DNA from 3 places in the Streptomyces sp. NRRL S-378 genome. Region 2 is predicted to be linked to each of the others. Evidence: riboswitches for the same ligand, from Rfam matches in the RefSeq annotation. Region 2 holds a riboswitch; each other region holds the start of a gene.
What was found. Region 2 has a riboswitch for thiamine pyrophosphate ahead of IH80_RS0107045 (thiamine ABC transporter substrate-binding protein). Riboswitches for the same ligand answer to the same signal wherever they lie in the genome.
Positions count from the first base shown of each region.

Region 1: another riboswitch for thiamine pyrophosphate. It lies ahead of thiO (glycine oxidase ThiO); the one in region 2 lies ahead of IH80_RS0107045 (thiamine ABC transporter substrate-binding protein).
Region 3: another riboswitch for thiamine pyrophosphate. It lies ahead of thiC (phosphomethylpyrimidine synthase ThiC); the one in region 2 lies ahead of IH80_RS0107045 (thiamine ABC transporter substrate-binding protein).

Region 1 is NZ_JOBX01000047.1:17,834-23,222, forward strand. It holds gene thiE (thiamine phosphate synthase) at 154-789, opposite strand; gene IH80_RS0127515 (Rv2175c family DNA-binding protein) at 866-1,231, opposite strand; gene IH80_RS0127520 (NAD(P)/FAD-dependent oxidoreductase) at 1,326-2,546, opposite strand; TPP riboswitch at 2,628-2,739, shown strand; gene thiO (glycine oxidase ThiO) at 2,737-3,906, shown strand; gene thiS (sulfur carrier protein ThiS) at 3,903-4,103, shown strand; gene IH80_RS0127535 (thiazole synthase) at 4,109-4,903, shown strand; gene pknB (Stk1 family PASTA domain-containing Ser/Thr kinase) at 5,387-5,389, shown strand, end outside.
Region 2 is NZ_JOBX01000007.1:99,445-104,833, reverse strand. It holds gene IH80_RS0107050 (ABC transporter permease) at 1-374, opposite strand, end outside; gene IH80_RS0107045 (thiamine ABC transporter substrate-binding protein) at 488-1,588, opposite strand; TPP riboswitch at 1,674-1,783, opposite strand; gene rlmN (23S rRNA (adenine(2503)-C(2))-methyltransferase RlmN) at 1,842-2,957, opposite strand; gene IH80_RS0107035 (phosphatidate cytidylyltransferase) at 3,090-4,166, opposite strand; gene frr (ribosome recycling factor) at 4,166-4,723, opposite strand; gene pyrH (UMP kinase) at 4,806-5,389, opposite strand, start outside.
Region 3 is NZ_JOBX01000001.1:200,570-205,958, reverse strand. It holds gene thiC (phosphomethylpyrimidine synthase ThiC) at 1-1,710, opposite strand, end outside; TPP riboswitch at 1,704-1,849, opposite strand; gene IH80_RS0101000 (YibE/F family protein) at 1,889-3,307, shown strand; gene IH80_RS0100995 (SsgA family sporulation/cell division regulator) at 3,316-3,765, opposite strand; gene IH80_RS0100990 (IclR family transcriptional regulator) at 3,863-4,609, opposite strand; gene IH80_RS0100985 (DUF5326 family protein) at 4,888-5,115, opposite strand; gene IH80_RS0100980 (cupin domain-containing protein) at 5,266-5,389, opposite strand, start outside.

The sequences.
Region 1 (5,389 bases), on a different contig from region 2:
GCGGCGTCCGCCTTTTGGACACGTTTTTGGACACCTGCGGCCTCACCTCTGGCCGGGAAGGGCCTGTACGGGCTTCGACGGCGCGGAATGCCACGGGCGTCCGGTCGGACGGGGCCGGGGGTGGAGCGCGGGGGCCGGGGGCGGGGCCGGCACTCAGCCGAGGCGGGCCCGGACCCGCTTGGCGAGGTCCGCGGCGGCCGCACCGGGGTCGGAGGCCTCGGTGATCGCGCGGACGACCACGACGCGGGTGGCGCCGGCGTCGAGCACCTCGTCCAGGTTCCCGGCGTCGATGCCGCCGATGGCGAACCAGGGCCGGTCCTGTTCCAGGGAGGCCGCGTAGCGGACCAGGTCCAGGCCGGGGGCGTGGCGGCCGGGCTTGGTGGGGGTGGGCCAGCAGGGCCCGGTGCAGAAGTAGTCCACGCCCGGTTCGGCGGCGGCCGCGGCGACCTCGTCCTCCGCGTGGCAGGAGCGGCCGATGAGCACCTGCCCGCCGAGGATGGCGCGGGCCGCGGGAACCGGGATGTCGCCCTGTCCCAGGTGCAGGACGTCGGAGCCGATGGCGTGGGCGACGTCGGCGCGGTCGTTCACGGCGAGGAGCCTGCCGTGGCGGCGCGCGGCCTCGGCGAACACCTGGAGGTGTTCCAGTTCCTCGGCCGCCTCCATGCCCTTGTCGCGGAGCTGGACGATGTCCACGCCCCCGGCCAGGACGGCGTCGAGGAACTCGGGGAGGTCACCCTGGCGCTTGCGGGCGTCCGTGCACAGGTAGAGCCGGGCGTCGGACAGCTGCATGGGTGTACCCCCCGTGATGGAGGCGGTGTACGGGCGCGGGGGCCCGTACACCGCGGTGGAGCTACTGCGGATCAGGTCAGAGGGCGAGCGCCTGAGCGCGGCGCTTCACCTCCGTGCCGCGATTCTCGCTCAGCGCCTGGGCGGGGGTGCCCGGCAGGGTCGGGTCGGGGGTGAAGAGCCACTCCAGCATCTCCTCGTCGGAGAAGCCGTCGTCGCGCAGGACGGTCAGGAGGCCGACGAGGCCCTTGACCACCTTGTCGCCGTCGATGAACGGCGCCGGAACCTGCAGGGCCCGGTTCTCGCCACGGCGGACGGCGATGAGCTGCCCTTCCTTGACCATCTGGCGGACCCGCGTCACCTCGACGTTCAGCATCTCCGCGATGTCGGGGAGGTACAGCCAGTCGGGGACGAGGGAATCGATCTTTGCGTCAATCTCGGTCACGGACCAAGCCTGCCACCTCCCACCGACAGCCGGTAGCCGGGCGGCCCGTCCGTGGCACGCCGCCCGGGCCGGCCGGGCCGGGCGGGCCGGGCGGCTACGCGGTGGCCGATTTCAGCGGGGTGCCCGGGTCGGCGACCCTGGCCGGGTCCACCGGGACGCCGGTCTCGATCAGCTTGCGGCCCTGCGCCAGGTCGCGGGGGCGGCCGACCGCGAGGACCGCGGCCAGGGCGCCGTCCCGCAGCCAGCACACCGACCAGGTCTCCTGGTCCGGGTCGCCGCGCCGGACGAGGGTGTCGGCCCCGCCGTGGTGGCCGGCGTACTGCACGAAGCGCCCGAACTGCTCGGACCAGAAGTACGGCACCGGGTCGTAGACCGCGGTGGGTTCCCCGGCCAGGATGTTCGCCGCGACGGCCCGCGGGCCTTGGAGGGCGTTGTCCCAGTGGTGGACCAGCAGCCGCGCCCCGTACCGCCCGGACGGGAAGGAGGCGCAGTCGCCGACCGCGTAGACCCCCGGCAGGGAGGTCAGCAGGTGGGCGTCCGCGGTGACCGAGCCGTCCGCTCCGCGTTCCACGCCGGATCCGGCCAGCCATTGCGTGGCGGGGCGCGCGCCGATCCCCACGACCACCGCGTCGGCGGGCAGGGTCCTGCCGTCGGCCAGGAGGACCCTGCCCTCCTCCACGGCGGCCACCCTCGCGCCGGTGATCAGTTCGGCGCCGGCCTGCCCGTACCAGCGCGCCATGGGCTCCGCGACCTCGGCGGGCAGGGCGCCCGCCAGCACCCGGTCGGCCGCCTCCACGACGGTCACCGCGCAGCCGGCCTCCCGGGCGGCGGTGGCGAACTCGGCGCCGATCCAGCCCGCGCCGACGACCACGACCCGGGAGGCGGCCGTCAGGACCGGCCGCAGCCGCGCCGCGTCGTCCAGCGTGCGCAGCAGGTGGACGCCCGGTACGCCCTCGGCGCCGGGGAGGGTCAGCGGCTGCGCGCCGGTCGCCAGGACGAGGACCCCGTACGGGACCGGTCCCGCCTCGGTGTCCAGCTCGTGGTCGGCGGCCCGCAGTCCGCTGACCTCGGTACCGAGGCGGAGTTCGATGTCCAGGCCTTCGAAGTCCACGTCGAAGGCGGAGTCCTCGGCCTTGCCGAGCAGGACCGCCTTGGACAGCGGGGGGCGGTCGTAGGGCTGGTGGGGTTCGGCTCCCAGCAGGGTCACGGGGCCGGTGAAGCCCTGCTCGCGCAGGGCGACCGCGGTCTGCACCCCGGCCATTCCGGCGCCGACGATCACGACGCCGCGCTGATTGTGTTCCGTCTGCTCGCTCACCCGGCCACCCTAATCATCTGACGCTCCGTCAGGAACAGGTGCCGCCTTACCCGCCGTCCACGGCCGGGATAGTCTGGCAACCGTACCTATCGCGGGAGTCCGGCGCACCGGGCTGAGAGGGAGGCTGGCCGGCCTCCGACCGTACGAACCTGATCCGGGTCATGCCGGCGAAGGGAGGGGCTGGACGCCCATGCACTCGTCTCGAAAGGGATCCGACGTCCTCGTCATCGGGGGCGGCATCATCGGCCTGGTCACCGCCTGGCGGGCCGCGGCCCGCGGACTGAGCACCGTACTCGCCGACCCGGCACCCGGCGGCGGCGCCGCCCAGGTAGCAGCCGGCATGCTCGCCCCGGTCACCGAACTGCACTACGGCGAGGAAGCCCTCCTCGGCCTCGGCCTCGCCTCCGCCGAACGCTATCCGCAGTTCGCGGCCGAGCTCACCGACACGAGCGGCGGCATGGACATCGGCTACCGCGCCTGCGGCACCCTTGCCGTCGCACTCGATGCAGACGACCGCCTCCACCTGCGCGAACTGCACGCCCTCCAACGCCGCTGCGGCCTGGAGTCCGAATGGCTCACCGGCCGCGAGTGCCGCCGCCTGGAACCCATGCTCGCCCCGGGCGTCCGCGGCGGACTGCGCGTCGACGGCGACCACCAGGTGGACCCGCGCCGCCTCGCCGCCGCGTTGCTGTCCGCCTGCGAGGGCGCCGGGGTGACCGTCCACCGGGCGGCCGCCGAACAGCTGCTCACCGCCGCGGACCGGGCGACCGGCGCCCTCCTCGACGACGGCACGGAGCTGCACGCCGACCAGGTGGTCCTGGCCGCGGGTTCGCTCAGCGGCAGGCTGGCGGGCGTACCCGCCGAGGTGCTGCCGCCCGTGCGGCCGGTCAAGGGGCAGGTGCTGCGGCTCGCCGTGCCCCCCGCCTACGCGCCGTTCCTCTCGCGCACCGTACGGGCGGTCGTCCGCGGCAGCCACGTCTACCTCGTGCCCCGCGAGAACGGCGAACTCGTCATCGGCGCCACCAGCGAGGAACTCGGCTGGGACACCACCGTCACCGCGGGCGGGGTCTACGAACTCCTGCGCGACGCCCACGAACTGGTACCCGGCATCACCGAACTCCCGCTCACCGAGACGCGGGCGGGACTGCGCCCCGGCTCGCCCGACAACGCCCCCCTGCTGGGCCCGACCGACCTGCCCGGCCTGCACCTGGCCACCGGGCACTACCGCAACGGGGTGCTGCTGACCCCGCTCACCGGCGAGGTGATGGCGGAGCTGCTGGTCACCGGCGAACTGCCCGAGATCGCACGCCCCTTCGCCCCCCGCCGCTTCTCCGCCGCACGTCAGGAGTCGTACGCATGACCATCTCCGTCAACGGCGAGCCGCGCGAGGTCGCGGCCGGCGCCACGCTCGACAGCGTCGTGGCCACCCTGACCGCGGCCACCTCCGGGGTGGCCGCCGCGCTCAACGAGACCGTGGTCCCGCGCGGCCAGTGGCCGGCCACCCCCGTGGGCGACGGCGACCGCGTGGAGATCCTCACCGCGGTCCAGGGAGGCTGACCGGCATGGCCGACGACCTCTTCACCCTGGGCGACCGGACCTTCTCCTCCCGCCTGATCATGGGCACGGGGGGCGCCCCGAGCCTGGACGTGCTGGAACGCGCCCTGGTCGCGTCCGGCACCGAACTCACCACCGTGGCCATGCGGCGCCTGGACCCGACGGTGCAGGGCTCCGTCCTCTCCGTCCTGACCGGGCTCGGCATCTCGGTCCTGCCGAACACCGCGGGCTGCTTCACCGCGGGCGAGGCCGTCCTCACGGCCCGGCTCGCACGGGAGGCCCTCGGCACCGACTGGATCAAGCTGGAGGTGGTCGCGGACGAGCGGACCCTCCTGCCCGACGGCGTCGAACTGCTGGACGCCGCCGAGGTCCTGGTGGACGAGGGCTTCACCGTCCTCCCGTACACCAACGACGACCCCGTGCTCGCGCGCAAGCTGGAGGACGTGGGCTGTGCGGCGATCATGCCGCTCGGCTCCCCCATCGGATCCGGGATGGGCATCCGCAACCCGCACAACTTCGAGCTCATCACGGAGCGGGCGGGGGTCCCGGTGATCCTGGACGCGGGAGCGGGCACCGCCTCGGACGCCGCACTGGCGATGGAACTGGGCTGCGCGGCGGTGATGCTGGCCTCGGCCGTGACCCGGGCGCAGGAGCCGGTCCTGATGGCGTCCGCCATGCGGGACGCCGTCTCGGCGGGCCGCCTGGCCTTCCGGGCGGGCCGCATCCCCCAGCGCCGCTTCGCCGAGGCCTCCTCCCCCGCGGAGGGCCGGGCCGCCCTGGACCCGGAACGCCCGGCGTTCTGAGGACGCGGGCCGGGGTTTCCGGCGGTCCTCGTAGTTCCGGGGCGGGACGGGCGGTCAAGGGTGGCCGAAGGCCATCGCGCAGCGACGCGAGGAACGAGCGCCCTTGAGGGACCGGCACGCACCGGAAAACGATCGGAGGGACGGGAAAACCCCCTACGCGTCACTGACTACCGAATGCTCGGATTCCGATCCCCGGAACGCCCTACCCCTTCACCCCCCGCCCTCCGGGAATTCGGCTTTTCCGGACCCTCGCCGCCCCTTCCGCCACCGCTGCCCCAGGACTCCGCTCCCCCACCCCGCCGCCGCACCCTCCACCCCCGACCGTGCTGGTCACGGCCGGTTTTCGATGGGTGGGCAACCGCCGGGTCGGTGCGGGGGCGCCGAGGGGCGGAGGCCCCGCCCCGCCCCCTCCCCACGTCACAGCTGCGCTGCAAGGCGACCCGCCCCCGCCGGGGTCCCGGCGTCGGCTCGTAGAATCGGCGGGTG
Region 2 (5,389 bases):
ACGGTGGTGTCCAGCCGGACGCCCGCCGCTTCGTCCAGCAGTCCGCCGCGCCCGAGCAGGGCGAGGAAGGCTGTGCCCACGACGACGGTCGGGAGCACGAAGGGCACGGTCACGACCGCCCGCAGCAGCTGCTTGCCGGGGAACTCGAAGCGCGCGAAGACGTAGGCGCCGGGGAGCGCGATCAGCAGCGTGAGCACGGTGGAGGCGAGCGCCTGCCAGGTGGTGAACCACAGCACGTCGGCGATGTCCGGCCGGGCCAGGACCTCGCCGAACCGGCCGAACTGCCAGCCGGTGTCGGTCTTGAGGCCGCGGCCGACGATCGCGGTGACGGGGTAGGCGAAGAACAGCCCGAAGAAGGCGAGGGGGACCGCCATCAGGGCGAGGCGGACGGCGGTGGCGCGGCCGCTCTCGCCCTGTCCGGGTGTCCTCCCCGGTCCGGGGGCCGGGGCGGCGTCGTGCGACGCCGCGCCCGGTTCCTTCGTACCGCTTACTTCACGACGAGCGCGGTCCATGCCTTGACCCACTGCTCACGGTTCTTGGCGATGGTCTCCGGAGCCACGTTCTCCGGCTTGTCGACCACCACACCGTGCTGGGTGAACAGCTCCGGCAGCGCGGCGTCCTTGGTCACGGGGTTCACGAACATCTGGAGCGGCATGTCCTCCTGGAACTTCTTGCTGATCAGGAAGTCCACGAGGGCCTTGCCGCCCTCCTCGTTCTTCGCGCCCTTCAGCAGGCCCGCGAACTCGACCTGGCGGAAGCAGGTGCCGGTGGAGACGCCCGTGGGGGCCTCGGCCGGCTGCGGCTCGCCGTAGAGGACCTCGACCGGCGGGCTGGAGGCGTAGGAGACGACCAGCGGGCGGTCGCCCTTGGCCTTCTTGCCGCCGGCGGAGCCGGAGAAGCGCTCGTTGTAGGCCTGCTCCCAGCCGTCGACGACCTCGACGCCGTTGGCCTTCAGCTTGCTCCAGTAGTCCTTCCAGCCCTCCTCGCCGTACTTGCCGACGGAGGCGAGCATGAAACCGAGGCCGGGAGAGGAGGTCGCGGCGTTCTCGACCACCAGCAGGTTCTTGTATTCCGGCTTGACCAGGTCGTCCAGTGTCTGCGGCGGGGCGATCTTCTTGTCGGCGAAGTAGGCCTTGTCGTAGTTGACGCAGATGTCGCCGGAGTCGACCGGGGTGACGCGGTGCTCCTTGTCGAGCACGTATTCGGGCTTCACGCCGCCCAGGCCCTTGGCCTCGTAGGGGGTGAAGATGCCGTTGTCGAGGGCGCGCGAGAGCAGGGTGTTGTCCACGCCGAAGAAGACGTCGCCGCGGGGGGAGCCCTTGGTGAGGATCTCCTGGTTCAGGGCTGCGCCCGCGTCGCCGGACTTCAGCACCTTGACGGTGTAGCCGCTCTGCTGCTCGAACTCCTTGAGGACCGCTTCGGTCACGTTGAAGGAGTCGTGGGAGACGAGCGTGACGGTCTTGGACTTCGGGGCGTCGCTCGCGCCGGCGGGCTTGTCCTTGGTGTCGCCGCCGCCGCAGGCGCTGAGCGTGGTGACGCCCAGCGCGGCCGCGAGCGCGGCGCCCGCGATCTTCTTGGTGGTGCTCACTGGTGAATTCCTCCTGGGATGACCAGGAGAAGACGCGGCCCTGCCCGGCGCTCTGTGCGAGCGGACGCCGGGCAGGGCGCAACAGCTTGAGTGGTGACCGAACTTCCTACCCCGAATGACCGGGGCGAGGTTCAGAGGGTCTGCGGATGACGGATACCGCACTCTCAGCGCTGTGGCGCTCCCCTGTCGGAATATGCAATTGGTTCGGCCACAGGGTACCCCGTGGCCGAATGGGGCCGGCCGAAAGCGGAAGCTAGCGCTCCGAGGCCGCCAGCTGGCCGCACGCGCCGTCGATCTCCTGGCCGCGGGTGTCACGCACGGTCACGGGCACACCGTGGCGGGCGATCGCCTCGACGAAGGCCTTCTCGTCCTCGGGCCGCGAGGCGGTCCACTTCGAACCGGGCGTCGGGTTCAGCGGGATCAGGTTGACGTGTACGCGCTTGCCCTTGAGCAGCCGGCCCAGGAGGTCGCCCCGCCAGGCCTGGTCGTTGATGTCGCGGATCAGGGCGTACTCGATCGAGATCCGCCGGCCGGACTTCTCGGCGTACTCCCAGGCGGCGTCGAGGACCTCGCGGACCTTCCAGCGGGTGTTCACCGGGACCAGGGTGTCGCGCAGCTCGTCGTCCGGCGCGTGCAGCGAGACGGCGAGACGGCACTTGAAGCCCTCGTCGGCGAACCGCAGCATGGCCGGGACCAGGCCGACGGTGGAGACGGTGATGCCGCGCTGGGACAGGCCCAGGCCGTCGGGCTCCGGGTCGGTGAGGCGGCGGATGGCGCCGACGACGCGGTTGTAGTTGGCGAGCGGTTCGCCCATGCCCATGAAGACGATGTTCGACAGCCGTGCCGGGCCGCCGGGGACCTCGCCGTCGCGCAGCGCGCGCATGCCGTCGACGATCTGGTGCACGATCTCGGCGGTGGAGAGGTTGCGGTCGAGGCCGGCCTGGCCGGTGGCGCAGAACGGGCAGTTCATGCCGCAGCCGGCCTGCGAGGAGATGCACATGGTGACCCGGTCGGGGTAGCGCATCAGCACGGATTCGACGAGCGTTCCGTCGTGCAGCTTCCACAGGGTCTTGCGGGTGGTGTCGTCGTCGCAGCTGATGTGCCGGATGACGTTCATCAGGTCCGGCAGGAGCTCCTGCTGGAGCTTGGTCCGGGAGCCCGCCGGGATGTCGGTCCACTCGGCCGGGTCGTGCGCGTAGCGGGCGAAGTAGTGCTGGGAGAGCTGCTTGGCCCGGAAGGGCTTCTCACCGATCGCGGCGACCGCTTCGCGGCGCTCGGCCGGGGTCATGTCCGCGAGGTGACGGGGCGGCTTCTTGGCCCCGCGGGGAGCGACGAAGGTGAGCTCACCCGGAGCGGGACGGGGGGCCATGCGGTACTCCTCAGTACGACGAGGTGGGGGTCACCCCGCGCGTGCAGGGCCGGTCCGCGGCTCGGCCGCTGGACGGAAAGGGCGCACCGCGTACACGCGGCGCGCCCTCCAGGATAACCCGACCGGGAACGGTCAGCCGGTGCCGACGAAGGCAGCCAGCAGCAGCCACACCACCGGAGCGGTGGGCAGCAGCGAGTCCAGCCGGTCCATGATGCCGCCGTGGCCCGGCAGCAGGGTGCCCATGTCCTTGATGCCGAGGTCCCGTTTGATCATCGACTCGCCCAGGTCGCCCAGGGTGGCGCTGACCGCGACCGCGAGGCCCAGCAGCAGGCCCTGCCACCAGGCGCCGCCGTCGATCAGGAACTCCATGCAGAGCGCGCCGGCGACCATGGCGAAGGCCACCGCGCCGAAGAGGCCCTCGCGGGTCTTGCCGGGGCTGATGCGGGGCGCGAGCTTGGTCTTCCCGAAGCGCCAGCCCACCGCATAGGCCCCGGTGTCGCTGACCACGGTCAGGAGCAGGAAGGTGATCACGCGCTGCGGCCCGTCGTCGGGGGTGAGCAGCATCGCGACGAAGGTGGCCAGGAAAGGCACGTAGAACGCCGCGAAGGCACCCGCCGTGACGTCCTTGAGGTAGTCCTCGGGGGGCTCGGTCATCCGCCACACCAGGACGGCCAGCACGGTCAGCGCCATGGCCACCCATGCACCCTCGGCCCCCCGGACGTAACCGGCGATGACCATGGCCGCGCCACCGACCGCGAGCGGGACCAGAGGGGCCTTGATGCCCTTCTTCTCCTGCAGCCGGGAGGTGAGCTCCCACAGACCGACGACGACGGCCACGACGATGACGCCGACGAAGACCGCCTTGACGATCAGGAGCGATGCGAAGATCACCGCGCCGAGACCGACGCCGACCCCTATCGCGGCACGCAGGTCCCGCCCCGCCCGCTTCTTCTGCGGCGGGGGGGAGGAGTCCTGCGGGTGCTCGGCATGCGGAGGCGGGGGGCTGGGCATGGGCTCCTGCGGCGGCGTATCGGCGCGGAACGGGGAGCCGCCGTCCGAGGCGGCCCCCCGATCGCGTGCTTCCCGGTCGTCGAAGTCACGGCCGGCGGCATCGGGCACGATGGGCATGGGCCGAGTGTGCGGGCCCACCTGCGCATCGTATGCGGGACCCGCCGGAACCGGCTCCGGCTGCCAGGAAGAGTCGTTCATCAGACTTCGAGGAGCTCGGCTTCCTTGTGCTTGAGGAGCTCGTCCACCTGCGCGACGTACTTCGCGGTGGTGTCGTCGAGCTCCTTCTCCGCGCGACGGACCTCGTCCTCGCCCGCCTCCTTGTCCTTGACGAGCTTGTCGAGGGCGTCCTTGGCCTTGCGGCGGACGGAGCGGATGGAGACCTTGGAGTCCTCGGCCTTGTTCTTGGCGACCTTGATGTACTCCTTGCGGCGCTCCCCGGTCAGCTCGGGGAAGGTCACGCGGATGATGCGGCCGTCGTTGCTCGGGTTGACACCGAGGTCGGAGTCGCGGATGGCCTGCTCGATGTTGCGCAGCGCGGACGCGTCGAACGGCGTCACGATGGCCATGCGCGGCTCGGGGACCGCGAAGGAAGCGAGCTGGTTGATGGGCGTGATGGCGCCGTAGTAGTCGGCGACGATCTTGTTGAACATCGCCGGGTGCGCACGGCCGGTGCGGATCGCGGCGAAGTCCTCCTTCGCGACGACGACGGCCTTCTCCATCTTCTCCTCGGCCTCGAGGAGGATTTCTTCGATCACCACGTGCTCCTGCATGTCTTGAATGGATGGTTCAGGCGGGCGGGTGGGCCGGTCGGGGCCGCCCGGTCCGGCAGCGGACTGCTCAGGACCGGGTTTCCTCGTCGCTGACCAGCGTGCCGATCTTCTCACCCTTGACGGCGCGGGCGATATTGCCCTCGGCGAGCAGCTCGAAGACGAGGATCGGCAGCTTGTTGTCACGGCAGAGGGTGATCGCCGTGGCGTCGGCGACCTTGAGGTCGCGCGAGAGCACCTCGCCGTACTCCAGCGCGTCGAACTTCACCGCGTCCGGGTTCTTCTTCGGGTCGGAGTCGTAGACCCCGTCGACACCGTTCTTGCCCATGAGGAGGGCTTCGGCGTCGATCTCCAGGGCGCGCTGGGCGGCCGTGGTGTCGGTGGAGAAGTAGGGCATGCCCATGCCGGCGCCGAAGATGACGACGCGGCCCTTCTCCAGGTGGCGCACGGCGCGCAGCGGGATGTACGGCTCCGCGACCTGGCCCATGGTGATGGCCGTCTGGACGCGGGAGTCGATGCCCTCCTTCTCCAGGAAGTCCTGGAGGGCGAGGCAGTTCATGACCGTGCCGAGCATGCCCATGTAGTCGGACCGTGCCCGGTCCATGCCGCGCTGCTGGAGCTCGGCGCCTCGGAAGAAGTTGCCGCCGCCGATCA
Region 3 (5,389 bases), on a different contig from region 2:
CTCATCGGCCTTCAGGTCCCCGCCGTGTTCACGGCGGATGTCCTGCGAGATCTTCATCGAGCAGAACTTCGGACCGCACATGGAGCAGAAGTGCGCGGTCTTGGCCGGCTCGGCGGGCAGGGTCTCGTCGTGGAACTCACGGGCCGTGTCCGGGTCCAGCGCCAGGTTGAACTGGTCCTCCCAGCGGAACTCGAACCGCGCGTCGGACAGGGCGTCGTCCCACTCCTGGGCGCCCGGGTGCCCCTTGGCGAGGTCCGCGGCGTGCGCCGAGATCTTGTACGTGATGACGCCGGTCTTGACGTCGTCCCGGTTGGGCAGGCCCAGGTGCTCCTTGGGCGTGACGTAGCAGAGCATTGCCGTGCCCCACCAGGCGATCATCGCGGCGCCGATGCCCGACGTGATGTGGTCGTAGGCGGGCGCGACGTCGGTGGTCAGCGGGCCGAGCGTGTAGAACGGCGCCTCCTCGCAGATCTCCTGCTGGAGGTCGATGTTCTCCTTGATCTTGTGCATCGGGACATGGCCCGGACCCTCGATCATCGTCTGCACGTTGTGGCGCTTGGCGATGGTGTTGAGCTCGCCCAACGTCTTCAGCTCGGCGAACTGCGCCGCGTCGTTGGCGTCCGCGATGGAACCGGGGCGCAGGCCGTCGCCCAGCGAGTACGTGACGTCGTACGTCGCCAGGATCTCGCAGAGCTCCTCGAAGTTCGTGTAGAGGAAGTTCTCCTTGTGGTGCGCGAGGCACCACGCGGCCATGATCGAGCCGCCGCGCGAGACGATGCCGGTCTTGCGGCGGGCGGTCAGCGGCACGTACGGCAGCAGCACGCCGGCGTGGACCGTCATGTAGTCGACGCCCTGCTCGGCCTGCTCGATGACCGTGTCCTTGTAGATCTCCCAGGTCAGGTCCTCGGCACGGCCGTCGACCTTCTCCAGCGCCTGGTACAGCGGCACGGTGCCGATCGGGACGGGGGAGTTGCGCAGCACCCACTCGCGGGTGGTGTGGATGTTGCGGCCCGTCGAGAGGTCCATGACCGTGTCCGCGCCCCATCGGGTCGCCCAGGTCATCTTCTCCACCTCCTCCTCGATGGAGGAGGTGACGGCGGAGTTGCCGATGTTGGCGTTGACCTTCACCAGGAACTTCTTGCCGATGATCATCGGCTCGATCTCGGGGTGGTTCACGTTCGCGGGGAGCACCGCGCGGCCTGCGGCGATCTCCTCGCGGACGACCTCGGGGGAGACGTTCTCGCGGATCGCGACGTACTCCATCTCCGGGGTGATCTCGCCGCGGCGGGCGTACGCGAGCTGCGTGACGGCGGCGCCGTCACGGCCCCGGCGGGGCTGGCGGGGACGGCCCGGGAAGACCGCGTCGAGGTTCTTGAGGCCACCGCGCGGTGAGGTGTGCTTGATGCCGTCGTCCTCGGGGCGGACCGGGCGCCCGGCGTACTCCTCGGTGTCGCCGCGGCTGATGATCCAGTTCTCGCGCAGCGGCGCGAGGCCCCGTCGCACATCGGTGTCGATCTGCGGGTCGGTGTACGGACCGGACGTGTCGTAGAGCGTCACGTCCTTGCCGTTGGTGAGGTGGACCTGGCGGACCGGCACCCGGATGTCGGGGCGGGAGCCCGCCACGTAGCCCTTGTGCCAGCCCGGCTTGCGCTCGGTCGAGCCGTCGGCGTCCTGGCTGACGGCAGGCGTGCGTGCGTCCTGAATGGTCATGAGACCTATCTCCCTACGCCGGCATTACCCGGTAACAGGTTCGGCGGTCGACGCAGCCTCCTCCCGTGCGCATCCGTGATGCGCGTACGGTGATCAGCGTCCTCTCAGCCCGGTGCTCCGAGCTCCCGCGTTGTGCAAAGTAGCCCCCACGCTAGCGTCATCCATGGCGTGCTGAACAGTGGGCCCCCTCATCTCTTGCGATGATCTGTTGGTGACGTCATCGCCGCAGCCCCCCACCGAGCCCAATGAGCCCAGTGCCCACTCCGGCCACGCGCACGACGGCCATGGTCACTCGTCCGGCCATTCCCACGGCCATGCGCACAGCCATGGACACGGGCCGGCGGCCCCTGTCTCGAAGCACCTGCGCAAGGTCATCGCGGCCGTGCTGATCCCCTTCGCCGCCGCCGTCCTCGTCGGCCTGGTGGTGCTGTGGCCGGGCGGCACGCCCGGCCACGAGCGGACCGGGGTGGGCTTCGACCGGCAGACCCAGCAGGCCAGGGTCGTCTCGCTGGAAGAGGTCGACTGCAAGTCCGTGAACGCCTCTCAGGCAGCGCCGCCCGGCGGGTCGCCGTCGGGCGGCGCGGCGCGGGCCGCGCAGACCGGGGACTGCAAGAAGGCCACCGTCGAGATCGGCACCGGCCCGGACAAGGGACGCACCTTCGTCGAGATCGTCCAGCCGGGCGCGCCACGGCAGTTGGCGGACGGCCAGGAGGTGGTGGTGGCCTACGCCCCGGACGCGCCCCGCGACCTGCAGTACTCGGTGATCGACGTGAACCGCAAACTCCCGCTGGCGGTGCTGGCCGGCATCTTCGCGCTCGCGGTCGTCCTCGTCGGGCGGATGCGCGGGCTGTTCGCGCTGATCGCACTGGTCGTCAGCTTCGGCGTGCTGACGCTGTTCATCCTGCCCGCCATCCTCCAGGGATCGAACCCCCTGGTGGTCGCGGTGGTCGGGGCGAGCGCGATCATGCTGATCGCGCTCTACATGTGCCACGGCCTGACCGCCCGCACCTCGGTGGCGGTCCTCGGCACGCTCGTGTCGCTGCTGCTGATCGGCCTGCTCGGCTCGGTGTTCATCGACTGGGCGTTCCTCAGCGGCAACACCGACGACAACACCGGGCTGATCCACGGGCTGTACCCGGACATCGACATGAGCGGTCTGCTGCTCGCCGGCATCATCATCGGATCGCTGGGCGTGCTCGACGACGTGACGGTCACCCAGACCTCGGCGGTCTGGGAGCTCCACCAGGCCGACCCGTCGATGGGGCCGCGGGCCCTCTACCGGGCCGCCATCCGGATCGGCCGCGACCACATCGCGTCGGTGGTCAACACCCTGGTGCTGGCCTACGCGGGCGCCGCGCTCCCCCTGCTCCTGCTGTTCTCCATCGCCAACAGCAGCGTGGGATCGGTCGCGAACAGCGAGCTGGTCGCGGTGGAGATCGTGCGCACCCTCGTCGGCTCGATCGGGCTGGTCGCCTCGGTGCCCGTGACGACGGCGCTGGCCGCGCTGGTGGTTTCGGCCGACCGGCCGGAACCCCCGGCCGTCGCACCGGGCTCGGGACCGGTGCGCGGCGGCCGGGGCCGGCGGCGCAAGCGCTGAACGGCTGTTCAGCCGGCGTTCTGCTCGTTGTGCTTCGACTCGGCGAGGATCCGGCCGAGCGCCTCGTCCAGGTGCTCCTCGAAGTCCCCGGTGTTGCGCTCCTGTCCCAGCGGAACGATCCGGTCGGTGCGGTCGAGGAACGCGACGAGCGGTGCCGCGCCGGCCCTGAACAGGGCCCGGTCGCCGCCGACCTGGAGCCGGATGTGGACGTCGGACAGCTCCTCGGGGCTGGTGGGAGCGATGTGCACATCGCCGTCACCGCACGGCTTGTTGATGCCGTCGAGGAGCAGCTCCCGGCCGAACGCCCAGGTCACGGGCGCGTCTCCGGGAAGGTGGAAGGTCAGGCGGACTGCGTAGGGATCACGGGCGTCGTACCGGAGTTCCACCGGGATCCGGAACGAGAGCTCCTCGGAAACGAGGAAGCTCATCATGACCTCTGCCTGTACCGACTCGCGCATTGCCTACCCCGCTGTAGTGGAAGTGGCCAGGAATGATCCCCCAGGGCCCTCTTGACAAGAGTGGTGGAAGCGCTCGCAGATCACAAGGAGTGAGTTTTCAGATACTGATAGAGAAGGAGAGGGTGCTCAACAGCGCGCCTACTTCACTCCGTAGCCGATCGACTACATACAGCAATCGATCCTCCTGGTGCAGGGGCAAAGAAATGGCCATGGTCGCCGCCGCGTCCCCGGCCGTGATGGGGATGGCGGCGCAGACCGTGCCGAGGGCATATTCCTGCCTTTCGATCACAGGCTGCATTCGCCCGAGGGCCCCGATCCGGTTCTCCAGGGAGCGCAGATCGCGCACTGTATAAGGGGTGATGGCCTCTACCGGATGGCGGTCGTAATAGTCCTTGCGCTCGCTCTCGTCGAGCTGGCCGAGCAGGCACTGCCCGATGGCGTGCGCGTATCCGGTCTCCCGGAAGTCGGCCCACTCCTCGCACGCCGGACGGCCCGGGGTGTCCGAGACCCCCACGACCTCGATTTCACCCTCGCGGTAGACCGCGAAGTAGACGGGCGCCCCGACCACGTCGCGGAAGTGCGCGAGCGAGTCGAGGATCATGCTGCGACGTTTCTGCTGGAGTCCCCCGACGGCCAGCCTGCCGGCTGCGTCACCGAGTACGAAGACTCCGCCCTGTCTGCGCAGATAGCCCTCGTGCGTCAGGGTGCGCAACAGGTGGTAGGCGGTGGGGAGCGGGAGCCCGGCCTCCCGCGCCAGCTGCTTCGCCGGGGCTCCCCCGCTGTGGGATCCCGCGGCTTCGAGCAGCCTCAGCGCCCTCTGCACCGAACCGATCAGTGTCGGCACACCGGCATTGTGGACCGGAGACAAAGCTCACCCCCAGGCGTGGCTGCGGGCCTTCAGGGGTGGCCCGCCCTGCGGGGGCCGCCCCCGCGCATGCCGGGTCCTGGGGGTCGCGCTCGGCGGTTCGTCGCCATCACCACAGGTCAGGCGGTGAGGGCGGCTCTCGGTACCCAGGGATCGGCACAGGTCGCGACTCTATCCACCGGTTCCGGGGCCGTGAGCGGTTTAGGGCGTCACGTTCCCTCAGCTGGGTTAACGGGGGAACCGCCCCCCGAGGTCACCTACCACTCGCCGGAGGAGGACTTCGAACGCCCACCGCCGAGCCTCTTCACGACGAAGATCAGACCGGCGACGAGGCCGACGAAGAGAAGCAGCTTGAAGGCGAACGAGATCAGTGCGCCCAGGACGCTCGTGATGACACCGCCGAAGACGAACAGGGCCAGCAGCGGAACGGCGACCCACTTAACCCACCAGGGCATGCCTGCGAATATCTCTCGGATGCCGTTCATGTCCTCGACCTCTTCCTGGTCTTCCCGTCTGTGACTTCCTGCTCTCGATGCTAGGAGGCCGCGGGCTCCGATCGGGGCCCGCGAGCCCCCGGAGTCCCCTGATCCGCCCCTTAGGGGGATCAGGGACGCAGCCCTCATCCGAGGGCCGGCTCAGCCCTCCGGCGGGGAGAACACCACCATCACCTTCAGGTCCTCGGTGATGTGGTGGAACTTGTGCGGGACGCCCGCCGGAACGTAGACGACACTGCCGCGCGCCACGGTGGTGGTCTCCTCC